2 regions of the Gordonia sp. DT218 genome follow, and region 1 is predicted to be linked to the other one. Evidence: predicted binding sites of a transcription regulator. Region 1 holds the regulator's gene; the other holds the start of a gene.

What was found. The regulator HspR, encoded in region 1, represses chaperone genes until heat shock. The targets are predictions, from matches to a motif close to ANNTGAGTNNNNNNNACTCANNT.
Region 2: the regulator HspR is predicted to act here: its motif matches at 3,680-3,702, upstream of clpB (ATP-dependent chaperone ClpB).

What each region holds. Positions count from the first base shown of each region.
Region 1 covers NZ_JBNCNS010000003.1:230,471-239,792, reverse strand. The annotation lists gene ACPXCG_RS12610 (amidohydrolase family protein) at 1-44, opposite strand, end outside; gene ACPXCG_RS12605 (FAD-binding oxidoreductase) at 180-1,331, shown strand; gene ACPXCG_RS12600 (hypothetical protein) at 1,365-2,504, opposite strand; gene ACPXCG_RS12595 (heat shock protein transcriptional repressor HspR) at 2,568-2,963, opposite strand; gene dnaJ (molecular chaperone DnaJ) at 2,966-4,165, opposite strand; gene grpE (nucleotide exchange factor GrpE) at 4,362-5,069, opposite strand; gene dnaK (molecular chaperone DnaK) at 5,066-6,922, opposite strand; gene ACPXCG_RS12575 (TetR/AcrR family transcriptional regulator) at 7,323-7,892, shown strand; gene lon (endopeptidase La) at 8,011-9,322, opposite strand, start outside.
Region 2 covers NZ_JBNCNS010000003.1:335,219-344,540, reverse strand. The annotation lists gene ACPXCG_RS13125 (MFS transporter) at 1-357, shown strand, start outside; gene ACPXCG_RS13120 (DinB family protein) at 467-976, shown strand; gene clpB (ATP-dependent chaperone ClpB) at 1,058-3,610, opposite strand; gene ACPXCG_RS13110 (serpin family protein) at 3,963-4,343, shown strand; gene ACPXCG_RS13105 (SRPBCC family protein) at 4,372-4,860, opposite strand; gene ACPXCG_RS13100 (acyl-CoA carboxylase subunit beta) at 5,056-6,603, opposite strand; gene ACPXCG_RS13095 (acyl-CoA thioesterase domain-containing protein) at 7,043-7,891, opposite strand; gene ACPXCG_RS13090 (class I adenylate-forming enzyme family protein) at 7,943-9,322, opposite strand, start outside.

The DNA.
Region 1 (9,322 bases):
TGGGCATCGACTATGCCCGGCACCACGCCATCGAGCGAGCTCACATCACTGAGCCTGCCACACACTGCGCGAACCCGACATCGAATGATGGATCATCAGTCCTCGTCGAACGACCGCTAGGGTGATTAGTCTTGGGCGGGAAAATCCGCGGTACCGGTACAGGGAGGTGACCCCACGACGTGCCCAGCCACTCACGGCATACGCTCCATCACCTACGCACGGTGATCGGGCGCGATCCCGATCGATTCTCCGCAAACGTCTACACCAGGATGTTTGCCATCGATCCCGACCTCCGCGAGCTCTTTCCTGCGGTGATGGCGGGACAGCGGGATGCGTTCTATCACGTCATCGACCACGTCCTCGACGTGGTGCCACGCGAGGACGGACACGACGAACTGATCGAGTTCCTTGCACAACTCGGTCGGGACCATCGCAAGTTCGGCGTGCGGCCCGAGCATTACGGCATCATCTATCAGGCTTTGATCGCCGAGTTCGCATCGGTGCTCGGCGACTACTGGGACGACGAATCCGCGCAGACCGTGACGCAGGCGATGATGCTGACCACGGGTGTCATGCGTGGTGCGGCCGAGACGGCCCCGCATCCCGCGTTGTGGTCGGCCGAGGTGGTGGAGAAGTTCCGGATCACCCGTGACCTGGCGGTGGTTCGCCTGATCACCAAGGCACCGTTGCGCTTCGTCGTCGGGCAGTACCTGGAGGTGCAGATCCCGCAGCGACCTCGGATGTGGCGGAACCTGTCCCCTGCCATTCCGCCGAACCCCGCCGGTGAACTGGAATTCCATGTGCGCGCGGTGGCCGGTGGAACGGTCAGTTCTGCGATCGTCGGGGAGACCCGGAGCGGTGACACCTGGTATTTCGCGCAAGGCCACGGAACTTTACATGTCGAGCGTGATCAAAAGGTGCTCATGGTGGCGGGCGGCACCGGTCTCGCGCCGCTGCGGGCGCTGCTCATCGAGATGTCGAAGCGAGCGGACTCGCCGCCGACGCACATCTTCTACGGGATGCGTCATCCCGGTGAGCACTACGACCTTGCCGTGCTGCGCCGCATCGCCGGCACCAATCCGTGGCTGACCGTCACCGCCGTGTCGGAGGAGACCAGCGACCCGTGGTGGATCACCTCGACGGCGACGCCGGAAGCCCTCGGCATCGAGCACATCATCGGCACGCTGGGAGATGCGGTGGCCCAGACCGGTCCCTGGGATGACCGTCAGGTCCTCATCGCGGGTTCAGCCCAGATGATCGAGGCGACGCGGCGGCGGCTGCTGATCGCGGGCGTCCCGGCGAGCCGGATTCAACACGATCCGGTGACCTGAGCGCGGTCATCCGCGCCGCCGACCCGGGTCCGTTCACCGGCTGGGCTTGTCCTTCGTGTGCTTCGAAGCCCGTGGCGCCCACTTGTTCGCGGAGGCCTCGCCACCACCGCCGAACCTGGTCTCGGTCGTGGTCTCGGTCTCGGTCTCCGTCTCGGTGACCGTGGCCGGGTCCGACGCCGACTCCGTCTCGGTGGTCGTTTTGGTGACCGTCTCCCGATCCCGGGTCACCGTCGAGGTCTCGACGGCGGTCTGGGTCTCCGTGGTCGGCTGCGCCGTCGAGGTGACGGTGATGGTCGAGGGCGCAGCAGTCACCGTCGTCGTGGTCGGCGCCTTCTCCTCGGTTGCGTCGACGCCCGCGAAGACCGCCGACGCTGCGATCGCACCGAGCACCAGGGCACCGGCCATCGCTGCGCCGATCAGCCACCAACGGCGATTCGACGAACCGCGCGGCACCGCTCCGGGCCGCAACGCCAGGATCGCAGCGCCCACCGCGGAGGACAAGGCCGGCTGGTCGGCAGCGGCCACCGGGCGAGCCAATGCGTAACCCAATGCAGCTACCGCACCGGGCACGTCGGCGCCCGGTCCGGTGCACAGCACCGACGTCACCGACGATCCGCCGGGCGCCGCGATCACGGCCTCTGCGACCGAGGTGGCGTGTGCCGGATCGGTCACGGGTCCTGGCGAACCGTAGGCGAACTCCGCGGTCCCGAGCACCTCGCCGGTCGCCGAGTCCAGCGTCACCACGGACGAGCCCGGCGACGGGACGGCGGTCCGATCCAGATCGACGACGGCGATGATGCCGCGGACGCCGGCTGCGCCCCGCGCAACCTCGGCGAGCGCGGCGGGCATGTCGGTGACCGCGACCTTCTCGTACCAACCCGGACGTGACGTCCCGGGCGAGAGGTTCGCCTGCAGATAGCTCTGGGTGGCCGGTCGCGCACACGCGATGCCGATCCGGTCGATGTCGTACGGCACGGAGTCGACCAGCTCATGGATGGCGGTCTGCGCGCTCTGCGCCGAAGGGTCGGAGAGATCGACCAGATTGCTCGCGACGATCTCGCCGTCGGCACCGCGCACGACCGAGACGATCTGGTCTTCGATGACGGAGATGCCGAGCACCGAGCCGGCCGAGATCGAGCTGCCCTGGGTGCGGGTGCTCTGCGTCTCGGCCATGGTCCTGTCCTGTCTCCGGCGACGTTGTCGGGAGTCAGGGTAGCGGGTGGTTCCCGACGGCGATCAGTCGGCTTTGCGCTTGCGACGCGGCTGCCATACCACCAGTGCGCTGGTGCGCGGGACCGGCACGAGCTCGCCGCTGCGGCGGTGCGGAATGTTGTCCACCTCGGTCTGGAGTTCGCGCACCCGCTGTTGCAGAGCGTCGACCTGATTGCTCAGATCGATGATCCGCTTGATTCCTGCGAGGTTGACGCCCTCCTCCTGGGAGAGCCGTTGGATCTCGCGGAGCAAGTCGACGTCGCGCGCCGAGTACCGCCGCCCGCCGCCGCTGGTGCGCTGGGGTGTGACGAGACCGAGCCGGTCGTAGGTGCGCAACGTCTGAGCGTGCATGCCGGCGAGTTCGGCGGCAACCGAGATCATGAAGGTCGCGCCGCCCTCACTCTCGAACTTGCCGGCCATCATCATCGCCCCCACCCGGCGCGCGGATCGAAGCCGCCGGCCTTCTCGGCCTCGGCGTAGCGACGCATGGCCTCGGCGGCCGCGTCGTCGAGCTTGGGTGGCACCGCGACCTTCACGGTGACCAGGAGATCGCCTGCCCCACCGGAACGCTTCGGCACGCCTCGACCACGGACGCGGAGTGTGCGGCCGTCGGTCGTGTTGGCCGGGATCTTCACCCCGACCGTCCCGTCGAGTGTCGGCACGGACACCGTGGCGCCCAGGACCAGCTCCGAGATGCTCACGGGCAGTTGGACCTTGAGGTCATTACCGCTTCGGGTGAAGACCTTGTCCGAACGTACATGGACGACGACGTACAGGTCTCCCGACGGCGCGCCGCGAGGACCCGCCTCGCCTTGGCCCGCGAGCCGAATACGCTGTCCGTCTTCCACGCCCGCGGGAATGCGGACGTTGATGGTCCGCGCACGAACCCTCACGCCGGAGCCGTCGCAGTCGGTGCAGGGGTCGTCGATACGTGACCCGGTGCCCTGGCAATCCTGGCAGGGTTCGCTGAATCCGAACGCTCCCTGATTACGGCTGACGAATCCGGAACCGTTGCAGTTCGGGCAGACTCGTGGGCTCGTGCCGGGCTTTGCCCCGCTGCCGTGACACGTGGTGCACGGCGCCGGGCTGGTCACCCGGAGCGGGACAGTGGTGCCCTGCGCGGCATCCTTGAAGGTCAGCGTGGTCTCGGTCTCGAGGTCGTTGCCACGCTTGGGACGCGTCGCCGTCGACGACCGCGGCCCGCGATTGAACAGTCCCTCGAAGAGGTCGCCGAATCCGCCGGCCGAGTCGGCCGTACCGCCGCCGTTGCCGAACAGGTCGCCGATGTTGAAGTCGGCGCCACCCGTCGTCGTCGTATAGGTTGTGCCGCCGCCCGGGAAGCCGCCGGGGAAGCCGTTGCCGCCGCCACGGAATCGCCCACCGGCGAACATCGCGCGGGTCTCGTCGTACTCTTTGCGCTTCTCGGCGTCGGACAGCACGCTGTGGGCTTCGGACACCCGCTTGAAGCGCTCCTCGGCCGCCGTGTCACCCGGGTTCGCATCCGGGTGCAGCTCGCGTGCGAGCTTGCGGTAGGCCTTCTTGATCTCTTCAGCCGAAGCGTCAGAAGCAACGCCCAGGTCCTTGTAGAAGTCGTGTTCCAACCACTCACGTTGTGGAGCCACCAGACGTCACCTCCTTCGTTGTCTCAGTTGTCTGGATGTAGTTGTCTTCGCTGTCGCTCCGCTCCCCGAGGTGCGAGGGGCCGCCTCTCCGTTCCCTGAGGTGCGAGCGAAGCGAGCCACGAAGGGGCCTGCCGCAGCCGCCCCTTCGTGGCTCGTCGCTACGCTCCTCGCACCTCAGGGAGCGAGGACGGTTGCCTTATTGTGCACCAGTTTCTTCGTTTTCCGGCACTGCTCCGACCGTGCTGCCGTCGGGGGTCCCGTCGACCGGATCGGTGACCGTCACCATCGCGGTGCGGATCACCCGCTCGCCGAGACGGTACCCACCGCGATACACCGAACCGATGACCGGATGGGCACCCTCGCCCTCGTGCTGGACCGCCTCGTGGAGTTCCGGATCGAACGCGTCGCCGGACTCTCCGAACTTGATCAGCCCTTCGGCACCCAGCGCAGCGCTGAGCTTGTCGGCCATGGTCCGCATGGGTCCGTCTTCGAGGTCGCCGTGCGCACGGGCGCGGTCGAGATCGTCGAGGATCGGGAGCAGCTTCTCGATCAGCACCTGCTTGCCGTAGGCGACCGATCCCTGCTTCTCGTCTGCGGCACGTCGCCGGAAGTTGGCGAACTGCGCGCGTTCACGCTGCAGATCGGTGGTCAACTCGGCGATACGCGCATCGACCTGATCGGCCGCCGCGTCCGCGTCGGTTTCCGCTGACTGGTCGGATTGCTCGTCTGCTGCCGGCTCGGCGTCCGCCGGGCCCGGTCCGGCGCCCGCCGCGTCGCGCACCTCGCCCGTCTCGGGGTCGATGCGTCGACGGTCGGACACCGTGACCGGCTCGTCGGGTCCATTGGGCCCGCTCGCTCCGCTCCCGGCACCCGGATACGTGCCTGCCGGCTCGCCAGCGGTCACTTGTTGTCCCCGGAGTTCGACGGCTCGTCGACAACCTCGGCGTCCACGACGTCGTTGTCGCCGCCGGCGGCCTCACCTTCGGCTGCCTCACCGTTGGGCGACTCCGCAGCCGAGGCGGCATAGATCGCCTGTCCCATCTCCTGGGACTCGGCCGAGAGCTTCTCGACGGCCGACTTGATCGCTGCGAGGTCGGTGCCCTTGAGGGACTCGTTCGCCTCCGCGATGGCCGCCTCGACCTTGTCCTTCACCTCGCCGGGGACCTTGTCCTCGTTCTCCTTGAGGAATTTCTCGGTCTGATTGACCAGCGACTCGGCCTGGTTGCGGGTTTCCGCCTCCTCGCGACGCGTCCGGTCCTCGTCGGCGTGCGCCTCGGCATCCTTGATCATCCGGTCGATCTCGTCCTTGCTCAGGCCCGAGCCCTCCTGGATGCGGATGCTGTTCTCCTTGCCGGTGCCCTTGTCCTTCGCGGTGACGTGCACGATGCCGTTGGCGTCGATGTCGAAGGTCACCTCGATCTGCGGGACACCCTGCGGTGCCGGGGCGATACCGCCGAGCTCGAACGAACCGAGCAGCTTGTTGTGCGAGGCGATCTCGCGCTCACCCTGATAGACCTGGATCTGCACGGACGGCTGATTGTCCTCTGCCGTCGTGTAGGTCTCCGACCTCTTGGTCGGGATGGTGGTGTTGCGCTCGATCAGCTTGTGCATCACGCCGCCCTTGGTCTCGATGCCGAGGCTCAGCGGGGTCACGTCGAGCAGCAGCACGTCCTTGACCTCGCCGCGCAGCACGCCGGCCTGCAGGGCCGCGCCGACCGCGACGACCTCATCGGGGTTGACGCCCTTGTTGGGCTCCTGACCACCGGTGAGCTCCTTGACCAGCTCGGTCACGGCAGGCATACGGGTCGAGCCGCCCACCAGGACAACGTGATCGATGTCGCCGACGGCAATGCCGGCGTCCTTGATGACGGCCTGGAAAGGCGACCGGGTCCGCTCCAGTAGGTCCGAGGTGATCTTCTGGAACTCGCTGCGGCTCAACTGCTCGTCGAGGAACAGCGGGTTCTTCTCGGCGTCGACGGTGATGTACGGCAGGTTGATCGACGTGCTCTGCGAAGCAGACAGTTCGATCTTGGCCTTCTCGGCGGCCTCACGCAGCCGCTGCATGGCCATCTTGTCCTTGGTCAGGTCGATGCCGTTCTGGCTCTTGAACTTGTCGACGAGCCAGTCGACGATGCGCTGATCCCAGTCGTCGCCACCGAGGAGGTTGTCGCCCGAGGTCGCACGGACCTCGACCACACCGTCGCCGATCTCCAGCAGCGAGACGTCGAACGTGCCGCCACCGAGGTCGAAGACGAGGATGGTCTGTTCCTTCTCGCCCTTGTCGAGACCGTAGGCCAGTGCGGCAGCGGTCGGCTCGTTGACGATGCGCAGCACGTTGAGGCCGGCGATCTGGCCGGCTTCCTTGGTGGCCTGACGCTGCGAGTCGTTGAAGTAGGCGGGGACGGTGATCACCGCGTCGGTGACGTCCTCGCCGAGGTAGGACTCGGCGTCGCGCTTCAGCTTCATGAGCGTGCGCGCGCTGATCTCCTGGGGGGTGTACTGCTTGTCGTCGACACCGACGGTCCAGTCACCCTCGCCCATGTGGCGTTTGACCGAACGGATGGTGCGATCAACGTTGGTGACCGCCTGATTCTTCGCCGGCTGCCCGACCAGCACCTCGCCGTTGCGCGCGAATGCGACCACCGACGGGGTCGTCCGGGAGCCTTCGGCGTTGGCGATGACAGCGGCTTCGCCGCCTTCGAGCACGGAGACCACCGAGTTGGTGGTGCCGAGGTCGATTCCAACTGCACGAGACATGTGTTCTCCTCCTGGTTCATGGGTTGCACCCAAGTACGTGGCCGGGCCCGAGCCGTTTACTGCACGAACCGCGGATGTTTCGTCGAGACCCGCGTCGGAACCCGAACTTCAGTGCATCCGACTCATGTCCTACTGAACAAACAAGCCGGAGTCAACCTGGGTTGAGCCTACATGACTCAGGTCTCTCGATTTTTTCAACGGACCCACCTGGCGGATTGTTCCCGGATCGGCCAAGAAAGTTGAGCGAGGTTGACTCAATGTGGGGAGGATCTCCCTGCCCGTACCCCATGGTTTGGTACGGCACCGAATACACTCATGCGGCCGGGCGCACGCTCACGCCCCGGCGATTGCGGGCGTGACCTGGGAAATGATGGAGGCGGCGTGACCACGGATCTCGTTGATGGCTGACCGGCGCAAACTTTTCGGCGAGGCCGCACTCGAGGTCATCTCGACCGGAGGACTCCGTGCCCTCACCCATCGCTCGGTGGACGAGGCGGCCGGACTGCCGCTGGGTTCGGTGAACTACTACGCGCCGACCCGGGCCAGACTCGAGGCGTTGGCGCTGACCGAGGCGTACGAGCAGATGTACGCGATCGCCATCCGTACTTTCGGGCCGATCCTGGAGACCGACGTTCCGTCCACCGATCTCGTCCTCGACTGCACCACCGATTTCGTCACAGCGATGTCGGCGGAGACGGGTCTCGTCGCCGCCCGCCATGCGCTCCTCGTCGAGTCCCAGTTCGACGACGTCCTGCGCGAACAGGTGACGACCAATCGCACCGCCTTTGTCGCGTTCACCGAACCGTTTGTGCGATCGAAGGCGCCGAAAAGCCCGGCACGAACGGCCGAACTCATCGTGGCCCTGGTCGAAGGGCTGATCCAACAGCAGACGCTCGTTGCGACAACCAATTTCCACCGCCCGATGATCCGCGCCGCGATCGCACGGATCTTCGGGTTCGCCGGAGGTTGAGCCGTCCGTCAGCGATATGACTGCGGCGTGAGCGCACCGCGGCGACAATTATTGTCGTCACGGCTCGCCCACGCCGCGGTCGTATTCGGATTCCGATCGGTCGGCGGGCACGCGACCGTCAGGCGGCCGAGACCGCCAATTCCTCGACCGGTTCGAGCGCCTGCGTGATGATGTCGGCGACATCGACCATCGGCTTCACCTCGAGCGCCTCGAGGACCTCGGCCGGGACGTCGTCGAGGTCGGGCTCGTTGCGCTGCGGGATGAAGACGGTCCGCAGTCCATTGCGTTGTGCGGCAAGCAGTTTCTGCTTTACACCGCCGATCGGCAGCACCCGTCCGTTCAGCGTGACCTCGCCGGTCATGCCCACCTCGGCACGGACCTTGCGGCCCGTCGCCATCGACACCAGCGCCGTCACCATCGTGACGCCGGCGCTCGGACCGTCCTTGGGCACCGCACCCGCGGGCACGTGCACGTGGATGGATTTGTCGAGCGCTGCCGGGTCGACACCGAGTTGCTCGGCGTGTGCTCGCACGTACGAAAGTGCGATCTGTGCCGACTCTTTCATCACATCGCCCAGTTGACCGGTCAGCTTGAGACCCGCCTCACCGTCGGTGCCGTTGACCTCGATGAACAGGACGTCGCCGCCCATGCCGGTGACTGCCAGACCGGTGGCCACGCCCGGCACCGCCGTACGCTCCTCCGATTCGGGAGTGAAGCGCGCTCGACCGATGTACTCCCTGAGGTCGGACTCCCCGATCTCGATCGGCGCCTGCGCCTTGCCGGATTCGAGGTTGGTCGCAGCCTTGCGGAGCAACTTGGCGAGCAGCCGTTCGAACTGTCGCACACCGGGCTCCCGGGTGTAGTTCGCGGCGATCTCGCGCAGTGCTTCGTCGGCGACGGTCACCTCGGCGTCGGTCAGGGCCGCACGCTCGGCCTGCCTCGGCAGCAAGAAGTCACGCGCGATCGCGACCTTGTCGTCCTCGGTGTAGCCGTCGATGGTCACCAGTTCCATCCGGTCCAGCAGCGCCGACGGGATGTTCTCCACCACGTTTGCGGTGGCCAAGAACAGGACGTCGGAGAGGTCGAGATCCAGATCGAGGTAGTGATCACGGAAGGTGTGGTTCTGCGCGGGGTCCAGAACCTCGAGCAGCGCCGCCGCGGGGTCGCCGCGGTAGTCCGAGCCGACCTTGTCGATCTCGTCCAGCAGCACAACCGGATTCATCGATCCGGCCTCGCCGATGGCCCGCACGATGCGGCCGGGCAGAGCGCCGACGTAGGTGCGCCGGTGACCGCGGATCTCCGCCTCGTCACGCACGCCGCCGAGGGCGACGCGGACGAACTTGCGACCGAGAGCACGGGCGACCGATTCACCCAGCGACGTCTTGCCGACGCCGGGAGGGCCGGCCAGCACCATCACGGCACCCGACCCG
Region 2 (9,322 bases), 100 kb from region 1:
ATGCAGTCGGTGGCCTTGCACCGTATCGACGAAAAGGACGCCGGTGTGGCCAGCGCGCTGGTCAACACCTCCCAGCAGGTCGGCGGCTCGGTCGGCGTTGCACTCCTGAGCACGATTGTGGCGCAGGTGTTGTCCAACGACAGCCGCAGTGCCATGGCGCTCGATCCGACCACCCGACAGCCTGTTCCGGTGAACCCGGCGGGCTTCATGTCCGCGAGTATCCACAGCTACGACGTGGCCTTCTATTGCGGCGCCGGGTTCATGTTCCTCGCGTTCCTGGTCGTCACCGGCATGATCCGGATGGGACGACACGAGTTGGGCGACGAAACGCAGAATGCGGCGGTCGTCGCGGCCTGATCGCGGGCACACGCCACTGACGGCGGCCGAGAACCCCTGCACCATGTCGGTGCAGGGGTTCTCGGTGTGACTCGCTCGATGTCATGGCGAGATGCCACCATCGGCGACCATGACGACCAAACGCCCGGTGCCGCCGATGAACGACGACGAACGAACCACGCTGGAGGGTTGGCTGGACTTCTACCGCGCGACGCTCGCACAGAAGTGCGGCGGTCTCGACGACGAGCAACTCCGCACCGCGTCGACCGAGCCGTCGACCTTGACGCTCCTGGGTCTGGTCCAGCACCTGGCGGAGGTGGAACGGAACTGGTTCCGCCGCGTACTGCTCGGGGAGCAGATCGGCCCGATTTATGACAGCAGCTCTCGACCCGTCGGCCATGATGGCGGATTCGAGCTCGCCGAGGAGTCGTCGTACCGCCGCGCCGAAGAGATCAGGCAGAATGAGATCACCCGGGCGCGGGAGAATTGCGCGACCCGAGAATTGTCCGACACCAGTTCATTTGGTGGTGGTGATGTGAGTCTGCGCTGGATCTACACACACATGATCGCCGAGTACGCGCGACATTGCGGCCACGCCGACCTGATCCGCGAACGCATCGACGGGGTGACCGGCGTGTGACGACAGCAATCGTCCCCGAGGGGTGGCACCGAGGGGAATACCCCTCGGGCCGCCCTCTCGGGGACGATCTCGGTCACCAGATCAGCCGAGCACCAACGATTCTCCGTCGGCACCGACGTCCACCGGCACGATGTCACCATCGGTGACGTCGCCCGCCAGCAACGCCTTCGCCAGCCGATCGCCGATCGACTTTTGCACCAGCCGCCGCAACGGACGGGCACCGTAGAGCGGGTCGAAGCCACGCTCGGCCAGCCACTCCTTGGCCTTCGGCGTCACCTGCAGTTCCAGGCGGCGCTGTGCCAGCCGCTTACCGAGCTGCGCCAACTGGATGTCCACGATGGACACGAGCTCTTCCGGGCTCAGCGCGTCGAAGATCACCACGTCGTCGAGCCGATTGATGAACTCCGGCTTGAAGGCTGCGCGGACCGCCGCCATCACCTGGTCCTTGTCGCCACCCGAACCGAGGTTCGAGGTGAGGATGAGGATGGTGTTGCGGAAGTCGACCGTTCGGCCCTGCCCGTCGGTCAGGCGACCTTCGTCGAGGACCTGCAGCAGCACGTCGAAGACGTCCGGGTGGGCCTTCTCGACCTCGTCGAACAGCACCACCGTGTACGGACGTCGCCGCACCGCCTCGGTGAGCTGACCGCCGGACTCGTAGCCGACGTAGCCGGGAGGTGCGCCGACGAGCCGCGCGACGCTGTGCTTCTCGCCGTACTCACTCATGTCGATCCGGACCATCGCACGCTCATCGTCGAACAGGAACTCCGCCAACGCCTTCGCGAGCTCGGTCTTGCCGACACCCGTCGGCCCGAGGAACAGGAAAGACCCCAACGGACGGTTCGGATCGGCGACACCCGCCCTGGCACGACGCACCGCGTCGGAGACTGCCTGCACGGGCGCCTGCTGTCCGATGACCCGTTGTCCGAGTTCGTCTTCCATCCGCAACAGCTTCGCGGTCTCGCCCTCCAGCATGCGGCCGGCGGGGATGCCGGTCCACGCCGACACGACCTGCGCGACGTCGTCGGGCCCGACCTCCTCCTGCAGCATCACGTCCTGGCCGGGGTCGGTGCCGGTCTTCTCCAGCGCCGCCGCGAGTTCCTTCTCGAGGCTCGGAATCTTGCCGTACCGCAGTTCTGCGGCCCGGCCCAGATCGCTGTCGCGCTCGGCCCGATCCGCCTCGCCGCGAAGCCTTTCGAGTTCCTCCTTGGTGTCCCGGACGGCGTCGATGGCGGTCTTCTCCGACTGCCAGCGTGCCGAGAGCTCGTTGAGCTTCTCCTTCTGGTCGGCCAGTTCGCCGCGCAGTTTCTCCAGACGTTCCTTCGACGCCGCGTCGGTCTCCTTCTCCAGGGCGACCTCTTCGACCTCGAGGCGGCGGACGATGCGCTCGACCTCGTCGATCTCGACGGGACGGGAGTCGATCTCCATGCGCAGTCGCGACGCGGCCTCGTCGACGAGGTCGATGGCCTTGTCGGGCAGGAACCGCGAGGTGATGTAGCGGTCGGAGAGCGTGGCGGCCCCCACCAGCGCGGAATCGGTGATGCGCACGCCGTGGTGCACCTCGTAGCGGTCCTTGAGTCCACGCAGGATGCCGATGGTGTCCTCGACCGTCGGCTCCCCCACGTACACCTGCTGGAATCGCCGCTCCAGAGCGGCGTCCTTCTCGATGTACTGGCGGTACTCCTCCAGCGTGGTGGCGCCGACCATCCGCAGCTCACCGCGGGCGAGCATCGGCTTGATCATGTTGCCGGCGTCCATCGCGGAGTCGCCGGTCGCGCCTGCGCCCACGATGGTGTGCAACTCGTCGATGAAGGTGATGACCTGACCGGCCGATCCCTTGATCTCCTCGAGGACGGCCTTGAGCCGCTCCTCGAACTCGCCGCGATACTTGGCGCCGGCCACCATCGAGCCCATGTCGAGGGAGACGACCGTCTTGTTCCGTAGCGATTCCGGGACGTCGCCCGCGATGATCCGCTGGGCCAGGCCCTCGACGATCGCCGTCTTGCCGACGCCGGGCTCACCGATCAGCACCGGGTTGTTCTTGGTGCGGCGCGAGAGCACCTGCACCACACGGCGGATCTCGGTGTCACGACCGATGACCGGGTCGAGTTTGCCCTCACGCGCAGCCGCCGTCAGGTCGGTGGAGTACTTCTCCAGCGCCTGATAGGTCTGCTCGGGGTCGGGCGTGGTGACACGAGCATTGCCGCGCACGGCGACGAACGCCTCCTGCAAGGCCTGCGGCGTCGCGCCCGCGTTGGCCAGCAACTTGGCGGTGTCGGAGTCGCCGGTGGCCAGGCCGACGAGGATGTGCTCAGTCGAGACGTATTCGTCGCTGAGCTCACCGGCGAGCTGCTGAGCTGCAGTGATGGCCGCGATCGACTCGCGGGAGAGTTGCGGCTGCGCGCTCGCACTGGCCACCGTCGGCGCCCGATCCACCAGCCCCTGGGCCTGCGCACGAACGGTCGACGGATCCACGCCGACCGCTTTGAGCAGAGGTGTGGCGATGCCGTCGGACTGATCGAGCAGGGCCACCAGGATGTGTGCGGGACGTACGTCGGAATTACCGGCAGCGGCCGCCGCCTGCAGGGCAGTGCTCAGCGCAGCCTGTGTCTTGGTGGTCGGGTTGAAGCTGTCCACTCGCGTACCTTTCTCTCTTTAGTCCAATAGGCTCAAGTATGAGCCATACGGGAGAGAGAACGCCAGCAGAGTTGAGTGTATTCCGCTCAACTCTGGTCGACACATCGTCGATTTTCCGCTCGGACTGGCGGCACAGGCGGTAGACGAATCGACGGTCGGGACCGCCGGTTCGTCTGATCACCCGTCGGTTCGTCCTATGACAATGCCGTGGCCGACAGATGTGCCGAGGGCTTCACAGACTGTCCGCGAACCGTTTGATGTCGGCAATGGTCGCGTCATGCGCCTCGCGGACCGACGTCGGGAAGATGGTCTCGGCAGCATGGGTGAGGCCCAGGTTCACACGCAGCTAAGCGTGAAGTTACCGTCTTTCGAGATCACCACCCACCACGACCTACTTGCCCAACGGGGCCTTTTCGGGTTGCGGACGTTGACCGACCCCGACACCTCGCACCTGCCGTTGCTGAACCCGGTCCCGCCGTACGTCTCGCAGGGTGTACAGAACGTGTTGGCTCGGTTCTTTGCCGAAGGCTTCGAAGCAGCCGCGGTCACCGACTTCGGTCTGATAGCCAGCGGCGCACCACTCCCGGAGCGGTACCGCGTCAAGGCCGTTCAGGTCACCTTCGACCGTCCGTTCGGCTTCCTCGCAGTACATCGACCCACCGGTCTCGCCGTCGTCGCAGGATGGGTGAGCAGCCCGTTCCATTCGACCCACTCAGGAGAAAAGATGAGGTAACCAGCGGCGTACGGGCGAAAACCGCTCGTCACGCCCCGGATCTCGCCACCGCGATCTCCGCGAGATGCTGCAACGAATTGGTGAGGTGCTCGGGACCGAAGGGCGGGAATTGGATGTACTCACGAATGGACTCCGGCACTGCCGACCAGTCGTAGGTGAGGGTGACGTCGGTCTGCGACGAGCTGTTCGCCAACAGGTCGTACCGCCAGGTCCAGCCGCCGAACTCCAGACCGCCGTCCTTCTCCTGGCCCGGTTGCCAACCGATGGCGCGTGGCGGGTCCAGCACCTCGACCTGGTTGGTCATCTGATAGTTCCCATCCGCATAGTCCGGGTTCGGGTGGTACATGTCGACCCGAAATGTCTGCCCCACCACGGTCAGCGGCGCCGGATCGACGGCTTCGCGCACCCAGCCGGTGCCGTCGATCGCGGCGTGGGTGTTCGGATCGGCCAGCACCGCGAACACGGTCGCGGCGGGCGCGTCGACAGTCACGGTGGCGGTCACGTTCTCTCGGTCCATAAACGGCTCACTCCTCTGTAATTCACCTCGGGTCTCCCGTCGGCGGAACCGGCGTTCCAGTCAGACTGACCGCACAGCACAGCCGAAGTCATCGGTCATCCTCACCGCCGCCCGCTGGGCTTCACCCGCCGCCTGGTCGAACGGTCATCTGCTCACGCGGAACCGAGGCCGAGTCTCTACCCACGGCTCAATGACCTAGAGCGGCATGAGGAGATGCTTGCGGGTGTCCCGGGGGCCGTCTTTGTCGGCGAGCATCGCCAGCGCTTTCCTCAATTCGAGCCTGGTCTGCGACGGCTCGATCACCGCATCGATGTAGCCTCGCTCGGCAGCCACCCAGGGGGTCGCGACGGTCGTGTCATAGAGGTCGACCATCTGCTGCCGAACGGCAGCTCGATCCTCCTCGGGAACCGCGGCGAGTTGACGGCGTTGGGTCAGGCCGACGGCGGCTTCGCCACCCATCACGGCGATACGGGCGGTCGGCCAGGCAAGGTTGATGTCCGCGCCGAGTTGCTTGGACCCCATCACCGCATAACCGCCACCAAATGCCTTGCGCACGACGATTGTCGCAATCGGCACAGTCGCTTCCACGACAGCGTAGAAGAAACGGCCGCCACGCTTGATGACCCCGATCCGCTCCTCTTCGACGCCCGGCAGCACCCCGGGCGTATCGACCACGAAGATCAACGGCAGTCCGAACGCGTTGCACAGACGGATGAAATGGGCGGCCTTGTCCGACGCGCGTGCATCGATGGCACCGGCCGCCACCATCGGCTGATTCGCGACCACACCCACACTGCGGCCATCCACGCGAGCGAATGCCGTGATCATGTTGTTGGCCACGCCTTCGCTGATCTCGTGCAGGTCCCCGTCGTCGAACAGTCGCAGCAAGATGTCGAACATGTCGTACCCGACGTGGTGCTCGTCGGGAACCATACTGTCCAGTTCCCGGTCAGAATCGGTGATCTCGGGTTCCAAGCCGGGGTTGACCAGCGGTGCCCGCTCGAAGCAACTCGACGGCATGAATCTCAGATACGCTCGCGCCCAGTCGAACGCGGCCTGCTCGGTCTCGGCAACATGATGAATGTTGCCGTTCTGCGCCTGATTGAAGGCGCCGCCGAGCTCGTCGAGAGTGACTTCTTCGCCCGTCGTCTCCCGGATCACGTCCGGACCGGTGACAAACATGTGCGACGACTTGGTCGCTATCAGCACGTCGGTGTTGATCGGCGAATACACAGCTCCGGCAGCACATTTGCCCAGCATCACCGAGATCTGTGGCACGAGGCCCGATAGGTTGTGCTGCTTTCGACTCACCCACGCGTACCAGGCCAATGACGTCACAGCGTCCTGGATGCGTGCGCCGCCCGAGTCGTTGATGGCGACGAACGGGCACCCGATCGCCGCTGCCGACTCCATGGCCTTCGCGACCTTCCGCCCGAACATCTCGCCAACCGAACCGCCGAAAACAGTTTGGTCATGCGCGATCACCACCACCGGACGGCCATCGACCGTGGCGTGGCCGGTGACCACGCCGTCGCCATACAGGGCGTCCAGGGCCCCGGGTTGCTTGACGAGCGCCCCGATCTCGACAAAGCTTCCGGAATCCACCAGCATCGCGATCCGTTCTCGCGGACTCGGAATCCCCTTCGCCCGGCGCTTCGCGATGCCGGCGTCGCCTGCCGGTTCACGCGCGTCTTCCAGTTTCTTGTACAGATCCGCAAGCTTGTCAGCAGTTGTGCTCGCCACCAGCCCCCCTAGTTCGGTATCGCCGAAATCCCCTACGCCAGTGCGGTCGGCAATGGCCACCGAGGTCCACCTCAACAGTCGTGTGAGACAACCCGCCGGAGAAGTTATTTCGATCTACACATCGACAAACGCGCCGCCCCACCACGATGCGCACCACCCCCAGCGCGCCCTTACCAGCCGGTAACCTACGGACGCGTAACGCCACACTATGATATGGACCGCCCGCTGTCCAGAGGCTGAATCGGCGGCTCGGGCCGCATACGCCCAGGCACCCACCTCGTCGGCGTTATCCCGCAGGCCGCCGAGCAGTTGGCCGCATGCATCGGCCGCAGGGATGCACCGCCGCCTCCCATCACGCCCCGGACGGCGCGCCTGCGATTTCGGTCTGCGACTGTCTGTCGAACCCGTCGGTCGTCCACGACCTGACGGGACCGACACCTCACGGTGGCGTCGGGTCACCCTCGTCATCGCCTCTGTTGTCCCACCCGTGCTCTTCGGCCAGACTCGCCAGATCGAGCTGCCGGCGAACATTCGACAGCGCGGACACCGTCGCGATGCCGAAGGCGCCGTCGCGATCGAACAGGTACGCACTTCCGACCGCGACTCCCTGGCCCATCAACTGGTCGATGGCCAGCAGACCGAAGTCGGCGCTGTGCGGCATACGGGACAGCGCGACGGTGAGATCGGAGTTGATGAACCCGACGCCCTCGGAGCCCCAGTTGCACACCATGCTGGTGTTCTCGGCGACCATGGCGGCCCGCACGAATCCCGACGACTCCTCCCCCTCGATCAGCCGTCCCTGGTCCTGCCAGACACTCTTGCGCAGCGCATTCTGGTTGCTGAGGTAGTCGGTGGACCAGTCCTGTTCGCCACTACGGAACAGTGGGACGTCCCCGCCGTCGCGGGCGGTGCGGTCGGGCGGAGTCAGCAATTCGTCGACCGGGGCATGCCAGGTCTCGCCCCGCGGATCGTCGGCTGCGGCGGCGATCACCGCCGCGGCCCGCGCCCGCGGCTTACCGTCCTGCACGATCTCCGCGTCCACCACCACGATGCGGGAACCCTTCCGCATGACCTCGGTGTCCACGGTGAACGGTTGCTTGAGGACCGGGCTGAACATGTCCACCGTCAGCCGGATGGGGATGAAGTCGGGTGGCACATGTCGTTCCAACGCCCGCGCGAACGCGCCACACACCACCGGCCCGCTGATCTGTTTCTCCGACCACGGGCTGCCGGCCCACTTCGTGGGGGTCAGGGTCTCGCCATCGGTGCTGGTGAAGTATGTCGGCATCCACTGTGTCTATCACCTGAGGCCGGCATACCGCGCGAACCGGTGCGATCCCTACCGCAGCGGGTCGCCCCACTGCACCTGCTCGCGAATCTTCTTCTTCAAGAGTTTTCCACCGGCATTGCGCGGCAACGTTTCTCCGGACACCACCGCGAACTGCGGGATCTTGAAGTCGGCAAGGTTCTCTCGGCAGTGCGCCATAATGGCCTCCAGGTCGAGTTCACCCGACTCGGAAACCAGTATGGCGCCGACCTTCTCGCCCATCACGTCGTCGGGCACCGGGACCACCGCGGCATCGACCACACCGGGCGCCGAGAGGAGCACGGCCTCGACCTCGATACTCGACACGTTCTCACCACCGCGATTGATGATGTCCTTGATCCGGTCGACGATGTGCACGCGTCCGGCGTCGTCCACGCGGACCACGTCTCCGGTGTGCAGCCAGCCGTCGACGATCGTCTCGGCGTCGGCGTCGGGGCGCTCCCAGTAGCCGGTCGCGACGTTCGCTCCCCGCACGACGAGTTCGCCGATCGTCGGGTCGTCGGAAATCGGCACGATGCCGATGTCCACCGACGGCACCGCGTAGCCGACCGAGTCGGCATGCTCGACGGCATCCTGGTCAGGCAAAACCGTGACCAGGGAAGCTGTTTCGGTCATTCCGTAGCCATTCATGACGGTGGCCTCGCTGAACCCCGCCTGGATCTCCTGCACCGTCGACGGCGCGATCGGCGCACCGCCGTAACCGACCACGCGGACACCGGAAACCTTTGCGTCCGCGAAGGCCGGGTGGCGGAGCAGGAGCGCGTACACCGCCGGCACGGTGACCATGTAACCGATCTTCTCGGCGACGAGCACATCCACCAGGGCGGCGACGTCGAGCTGCGGCATGATCACCGCCGTACCGCCGACGTAGGTGGCCACCAGGAGCTGCGAGTTGCAGCCGGTCACGTGGAACAGCGGGACCGAGATCAGGGTCCGATAGTCCGCGCCCGCCTCGCGGGAGAGACCGGAACAGCGAATCATGTTCTCGGCGTTGGCAATAAAGGCTTCGTGTGTGGTGGGCACGCCCTTGGGGCGGCCGGTGGTGCCCGACGTGTAGAACAGCGCCGCGACGTCGCCGGCCGTCGCTGCATCGATGACGTACGGTTCGCCATCCGGAAGCGGAGTGCCCGGAGCCAGGTCCAGGGTGACTCCGGCGTTCTCGAGGACGAACGCCACCTCGGGCTCGGCCGATCGGGTGTTCACCGCGACGGCGATTCCACCTGACAGCACGGTGCCCCAGAAGGCGAGTACCCAGTCCACGCCCGCCGCGTAGCGGACCGCGACACGATCCCCGTTTGCCACGCCCTGGGCCTGCAGCCCACCCGCGACGCGCGCGGCCGCGTCCCACAGCTCTGCGTAGGTGAGTCGGCGACCACCGAGTTCGACCACGGC